DNA from 2 places in the Paenibacillus pedocola genome. Region 1 is predicted to be linked to the other one. Evidence: riboswitches for the same ligand, from Rfam matches in the RefSeq annotation. Region 1 holds a riboswitch; the other holds the start of a gene.
The links. Region 1 has a riboswitch for glycine ahead of gcvT (glycine cleavage system aminomethyltransferase GcvT). Riboswitches for the same ligand answer to the same signal wherever they lie in the genome.

Region 1 (3,417 bases):
TCAGCAGCGGATAAAGACAGCCCTTCAAGAGGCCTGCTATGAGGCAGAGAAACCGGCGCAGCCGCAGGGGAAGCGCGCATGAACCCAGGGACCGCTGGATGATTACCTATGCGGATCTGATTACGCTGCTGCTTATTTTTTTCGTCATCATGTACGCTATGAGCAGCCTGGATACGGAAAAATATAAAATCGTCACCGGGTCGCTCTCCGAGACCTTTAAGACCGGGAACCCTGTACTTGAAGGCGGTAGCGGACTGCTGGACGGCGAAAACGGAAGTCAGAACAGCAGCCCCGCGAACGGGCAGGAAGAAGATAGCGGCAGCGGAAATGGCGAGAGCGCCAGAAACAGCGAAGGATCGGAATCAGGAGGCACAGGTGCTGGCACCGGAGCCTCCGGGGAGAGCCAGAATGTGCAGCCGTCGGCGCGGGAGCTGGCTTTTCGCGAGCAGGAAGCTAAGCTGGCTGCCCTGATGGGGGTTATCACTAAATATGTCGATGACAATAATCTTGACGGCCAGATCTTTGTCGCGGACAAGCCGCAGGGCATAGCCATTACGCTGAGCGACCGCTTTCTGTTCGATGTCGGCAGAGCTGAACTGAAGCCGCCTGCGCTTCCGGCCTTACGCCAGCTCTCCGGATTATTCCGCGGCATCGGGGCTTCCATCAGTATCGAAGGGCATACGGATAATACTCCGGTATCTGCCGGATCGCGGTACAGTGACAACTGGGAGCTGTCGGGTGCCCGCGCCCTTTCGGTGCTGCGCTTTTTCCTGGACAGTGAGCGGCTGAGTCCCGCTACCTTCCAGTATGCAGGATATGCCGACACCAGACCTGCTTACGATAATTCGACTACAGAGGGCCGCCAGAAGAACCGCCGGGTAGAGCTGATTGTCCTGCGCCAGCTGCAAGAGGAGGAGCAGTAACATTTTTCAGCCCGCAGAAACGCAAAAAGACAGACCCCGCACATAGTATTTAATCATGTGTGAAATCCGTCCTGTAGATAACGGGTGCCTGCCCCCTTCCGGAAAAGGAGCGGGCAGCCTTTTTTTGTCTGAAAAATTTTATAAATCCAAGTGTTATTCCCCGACCAGTTCGCGGTAAGCAGCCGCATCCAGCAGTCCGGAAACAGCCTCATCATACTCACCGTCAAGCTCCAGTTCAAAAATCCACCCGCCGCTGTATGGCTCGTCATTAATCAGTTCCGGGCTGGCCTCCAGCGCATCGTTGATTTTGGTCACCTTTCCCGAGACCGGTGAATATAATTCGGAAACCGTCTTCACAGACTCAATGCTGCCTACACTGTCGCCGGCAGAAATAGCTGAACCCACTTCCGGAAACTCCACAAATACGATATCACCGAGCAAATGCTGGGCATGATCCGTAATCCCGACCCGTACTACGCGTCCTTCACCCTGCTGCGCCCATTCGTGCTCTTCGCTGTATCGCAGGTTGTCTAACACTTCACTCATTTCAAGCCGCCTCATTTCCGAATTTGGTGTTGTAAATTTAGTTATAGACTAAGTTATCGTCCTCCGCAATGTCAATATTACTGACAGGAAATTTAAATTTGTCATCTTTTTGACGTTTTTTTGTTGACAGCGCGCCTTGATACCCGGTTTAATGGAGACAGCAGACATTCATGGCGCTTGTTCGCGCCACTTCAGATGTTGAAATTTCAGGATAGAAAAACATATGGTTTGCGAATGATGGCATAGGGAGAGACTGTCTCACGAAGACAGCGCCGAAGGAGTAAGCCCCGAAGCGGGTGAATCTCTCAGGCAAAAGGACCTTTGCCGGACGCATCTCTGGAGAGCATCAGGCCCTGCACCTGCAGCGTACTGATCACCAACGGGGAAACCTGCCGGATGAAATGCTGTGCAGGGTAACTCTCAGGTACAAAGGACAGAGCGGAAGGCTATTTATGCGCGCAGCGCGTATTTGGCCTCCGCTCTGTCCTTTTTTTATTGTCTACAGAACCGGGCACCGCAACCTTCCGGGAGCGGAATGGCCGCTTTTGCTTGCATGTAATTAGACCAAGGGAGTGAGCACATGGATGATTTGAAAAGAACGCCTTTTTACGACCTTTATTCTGCTTATGCAGAGGCAAGATGTATTGATTTCGGCGGCTGGGAGCTGCCGGTGCAGTTCACCGGAATCGTCAAGGAGCACGAAGCCGTCCGCCAGCAGGCCGGATTGTTCGATGTATCGCACATGGGGGAATTCTTGGTCTCCGGCAGCGGCTCGGAAGCTTTCCTGCAGCAAATGACGACCAATGATGTCAGCCGCCTCACGGACGGCGCGGCGCAGTATACCCTGCTGCTCTACCCTAACGGCGGAGTTGTGGATGATCTCCTGGTCTACCGCCTCGGCGAAGAACGCTACATGCTCGTCGTCAATGCCTCCAACATCGACAAAGACTTCCAGTGGCTGCAGGAGCATCTCACTGCTGAATTCAGCGGAGTCAGCCTGAAGAATGTCTCGGACGAAACTCTGCTGCTGGCATTGCAGGGCCCGCTGGCTGAGATCATCCTCAGCGAAGTTACTTCGGCACCGGTCACTGAGCTGAAGCCATTTCACTTCATCGAGCACGCCATGGTCTGCGGTGTAGAGGTGCTCCTCTCCCGTACCGGTTACACCGGCGAGGACGGCTTCGAGCTGTATGCCCCGCAGGATACAGCAGCCGCCTTATGGAACGGCCTGCTGGCAGCCGGAAGCAAACACGGACTTACGCCCGCCGGCCTCGGCGCGCGCGACACACTCCGCTTCGAAGCGAAGCTGCCGCTGTACGGCCAGGAGCTATCGGCGGACATCACCCCGCTGGAAGCGGGCGTGCAGTTCTTCGTCAAGCTGGATAAAGCCGGCTTTATCGGCAAGGAAGCGCTGGTGAAGCAGAAGGAAGCCGGCCTGCCCCGCCGCCTCGTGGGACTGGAAATGATCGACCGGGGTATCCCCCGCTCCCATTACCCCGTCTACGCGGATGGCGTGAAGATCGGCGAAGTGACCACCGGAACCCAGTCCCCGACACTCAAACGCAATCTCGGACTTGCGCTGCTGGATGCAGCCTACAGTGAAATCGGCACAGAAGTTTACGTGGAGATCCGCGGCAAGCAGCTGAAGGCTGCTGTCGTCAAAGCGCCGTTCTACAAAAAGAGCCAAGGAGTGAAGCCGCAATGAAACACCGTTATCTGCCCATGACTGAACAAGACCGCCAAGAGATGATGGAAGCGGTCGGAATTCAGTCCATGGAGGAATTGTTCTCCGATATTCCGCAGGCTGTCCGTTATCAGGGCACGATGCCGATGTCGGAAGCTCTGGATGAATACGCTCTGCTCCGCCATATGAAAGAATTGGCCGACAAAAATGCCAATTTCGATACCCATGCCAGCTTCCTCGGCGCCGGGCTCTATGACCACCATA
Region 2 (3,417 bases), 490 kb from region 1:
GACAATAGCAGAAGCTTAAAGCAAGGCTATTCTTTATTACAGAACTTACTAGCTGAATCCTCATAGCGGAGAAGCCAAAGGCACCCATAGGGTGCCTCTTTTTATTCTTTTTGACAATTCATGCCTCATTCCAAGTGGAAATGTATTTACAACGAAGCCGCAATCCAGTATTATTTTAATTGACTGAATGAGTCAATCAAAAATAACGGTGGTGCTGGAGAATGTCAAATGTTAAATCCGCTTTTAAAACCTCCGCGATTGTTTCGAAGGATGGCACTGAAATTAGTTATAAAAGCATCGGCAAAGGGCCGGGCTTGATTATCGTTCACGGGGCCCTTAGCGATTCTGGTGATTTTGCAAAATTGGCCGAAGAACTGTCGGATTCATTTACGGTCCATGTAATAGATCGGAGAGGTCATGGACGGAGCGGTCCGCAAGGACCGGAATATTCCATGGAGAAGGAAATCGAGGATCTCCAAATGATAAAGCAGGTAACGGGCGCCTCCTTTTTGTTCGGACATAGCTACGGAGGTCTTGTCTCACTGCAGTTTGCAAGGCTTGAACCCTCTGTTACCAGGTTGGCCGTTTATGAACCCGGCGTGTGTATAGAGACAACAAACTGGGATTGGCTGGATGATTACGAGAGAGCAATGGATAAGAACGATTCCAGAGCAGCATTTGCAAGTTTTGTAAGAGGATCCGGACACACTCCGCTAACGCGACTGCCAATGTGGTATGCAAAATTTATTTTGAGTATAATGGTACGCGGGGAACGCTGGGATAAAATCCAGAGGCTCTTGCCCGAAAATTTAAAGGAGCACCGGGAAGTCAGACGTTTTCAAGCTTTGTACTCGCAATACCGGGAAATAGGTGCGGGTACACTATTAATGGCAGGCGGGAAAAGCCCGAACACTATAAAAGAAATGATTCAAACGCTGAATCATACGATCGCTGAAAGTCAGGCCGTCGTGTTTCCCCAATTAGATCATTTCGGACCGGATAATAAGAACGCTCCGGCAGAAATCGCAATTCAGATAAAAAGGAATTTTCTTAGCTAACCTTGCAGGGGGGGAACATCCATTCCACGTTTAAATGAGCATCAATTGCAGCAATTGTACGACGAACGGAAAGAGCAAATTAAAAAAGCGGCGACTAAGGTTTTTTCCCGCCGTGGAATTACAGGAACCAAAATTAGTATGATTGCACAAGAGGCCGGCGTGAGCCACGGGCTTTTTTATCATTACTATAAATCTAAAGAAGATTTGTTCACTACATTGATACAGGAAGCCGTGGAAACTTCGCTTGCCGAATTCGGGAACTTGCACCAAGCACCAGGTACGCCTTTGGATAAGATAAGACTCATGACCGAAGCCATGCTGGATGAGAGTGGGGCTCCGTTCTTTATGCTGATGCACCAGGCACGCAACTCCGAGGGGGTTCCGGAAGCGGCCCGGAAGCTGATTGAGCAGCATCCTATGAGCCTCTATGTTGACCAGCTGCTACCGATCTTTACAGAGGGACAGGAGAAAGGCGAAATTGTGCAGGGGCATACGGAGCAACTGATTTCCGCTTATTTAACGGTCCTTTCCGGCGTCATGGTTTTAGGCGAGGGCTACTCTATTCCGCCGGTGGATTTGCTGCTGCGAATGGTGGCCCGATAAGCTGGTCGGTTAGGGAATGTCTCCCCTGGCCGTACTGGATCCATTTACCACGGATTAGTGGAGACTTTTATCACTGCCTCAATATTCACATCACAAGTAATATGTTAGAATATCAGAAAGACAGTAAGACCTAACTTCATAATTCGCAAGCTATGATTGCTATGGATCACACTATAGCAGGAGCAGCTTCTGGAGAGACTGCGGGAAACCGCGGCGCCGAAGGGTTCACAATCTCAGGCAAAAGGACAGAAGAGTAAGGAATATGTATTTGTTATGCTGACAGCTGTCAGCAGGGCAAGTATTATTTCATATTCTTATGAACCGGGAGATTGGATGACATCCAATCTCTTTTTTTATTGGCATCATTGCAATGTAATTCATTAAGGGGGAACGGGTTATGGCACAATCGGAATTAAAGAGAGAGCTGGCCAATCGGCATGTTCAACTGATTGCGATCGGCGGCACAATTGGTACGGGATTATTCTTAGGCTCGGGCAAAGCGATTCAGCAGGCAGGTCCATCCATTATGATTACGTATTTAATCGTAGGGATTGCCGTGTTTTTTGTGATGAGGGCACTCGGTGAACTCCTGCTGTCCAAAGCGGGATATCAATCGTTTACGGATATTGCCGGGGATTATCTCGGACCCCGGGCCGCATTCATTACCGGATGGACGTATTGGTTCTGTTGGATTATGACGGCTATGGCCGATGTCATCGCTGTTGGGGTGTATGTGCAATATTGGTTTGATATCCCGCAATGGGTACCTGCTATCGCCTGCCTGGTCATTTTATTAGGGCTTAACTTATTGACCGTCAAAAACTTCGGCGAGCTCGAGTTTTGGTTTGCTCTAATTAAGGTCATCACGATTCTCGCCTTAATTGGCATCGGAGTTATTTTACTGGTTATGGGATTTAAGACGGATGCAGGATCGGTGACGGTACGCAACCTCTGGGAACACGGGGGCGTATTCCCGAACGGTGTTAAAGGGTTCTTATTTTCCTTCCAAATGGTTGTCTTCGCTTATGTCGGTGTAGAGCTGGTGGGCGTATCGGCAGCAGAGACCTCCAATCCCGAGAAAAATATCCCGTCGGCCATCAATAAAATTCCGCTGCGGATTCTCTTTTTCTATGTGGGCGCGCTTTTTGTCCTGCTGTGCATTAACCCATGGACGGAGCTCAATGCGTCAGAAAGCCCTTTTGTGAAAACCTTTAGCTTAGTAGGAATTCCAATCGCTGCCGGGGTCATTAATTTCGTCGTATTAACTTCAGCCGCCTCTGCTTGCAACAGCGGGATGTTCTCGACAAGCCGGATTCTCTATAATTTGGGTAAGAACCGGCAGGCGTCCGCTCACTTTTCCAAATTGAATAAGAATCATGTACCTGGAAACTCGCTGTTCATTTCAACGCTTGTTATTTCGGCAGGCGCTCTATTGAGCAAACTTATTCCGGAGCAGGCTTTTGGAATTGTGACCACGATCAGTGCCATTTGTTTTATATGGGTTTGGGGCGTCGTTCTGGTGTGCCATATTAAATATAAGAAGACCCGGCCGGAATTGCAGGCTGCATCCAAATTCAAAGCTCCCTTAACGCCGGCAATTAATTATGTAGTTTTAGCTTTGTTTGCTGCGATACTCATTATTATGCTGATCGCTGAAGAAACACGTCCGGCGTTATTGTTTACTCCTCTATGGTTTGTTCTGTTATTTATTCTGTATCCAAGACCAAGCAAAAGGGTGAAAGAAGGCAGTATAGCG

Region 2: another riboswitch for glycine. It lies ahead of QU597_RS28315 (amino acid permease); the one in region 1 lies ahead of gcvT (glycine cleavage system aminomethyltransferase GcvT).

What each region holds. Positions count from the first base shown of each region.
Region 1 is NZ_CP134223.1:5,894,136-5,897,552, forward strand. It holds gene QU597_RS26220 (flagellar motor protein) at 1-42, shown strand, start outside; gene QU597_RS26225 (flagellar motor protein MotB) at 39-923, shown strand; gene gcvH (glycine cleavage system protein GcvH) at 1,077-1,469, opposite strand; glycine riboswitch at 1,704-1,800, shown strand; gene gcvT (glycine cleavage system aminomethyltransferase GcvT) at 2,050-3,174, shown strand; gene gcvPA (aminomethyl-transferring glycine dehydrogenase subunit GcvPA) at 3,171-3,417, shown strand, end outside.
Region 2 is NZ_CP134223.1:6,381,629-6,385,045, reverse strand. It holds gene QU597_RS28330 (amidohydrolase family protein) at 1-19, shown strand, start outside; gene QU597_RS28325 (alpha/beta fold hydrolase) at 222-1,058, shown strand; gene QU597_RS28320 (TetR/AcrR family transcriptional regulator) at 1,104-1,661, shown strand; glycine riboswitch at 1,841-1,920, shown strand; gene QU597_RS28315 (amino acid permease) at 2,059-3,417, shown strand, end outside.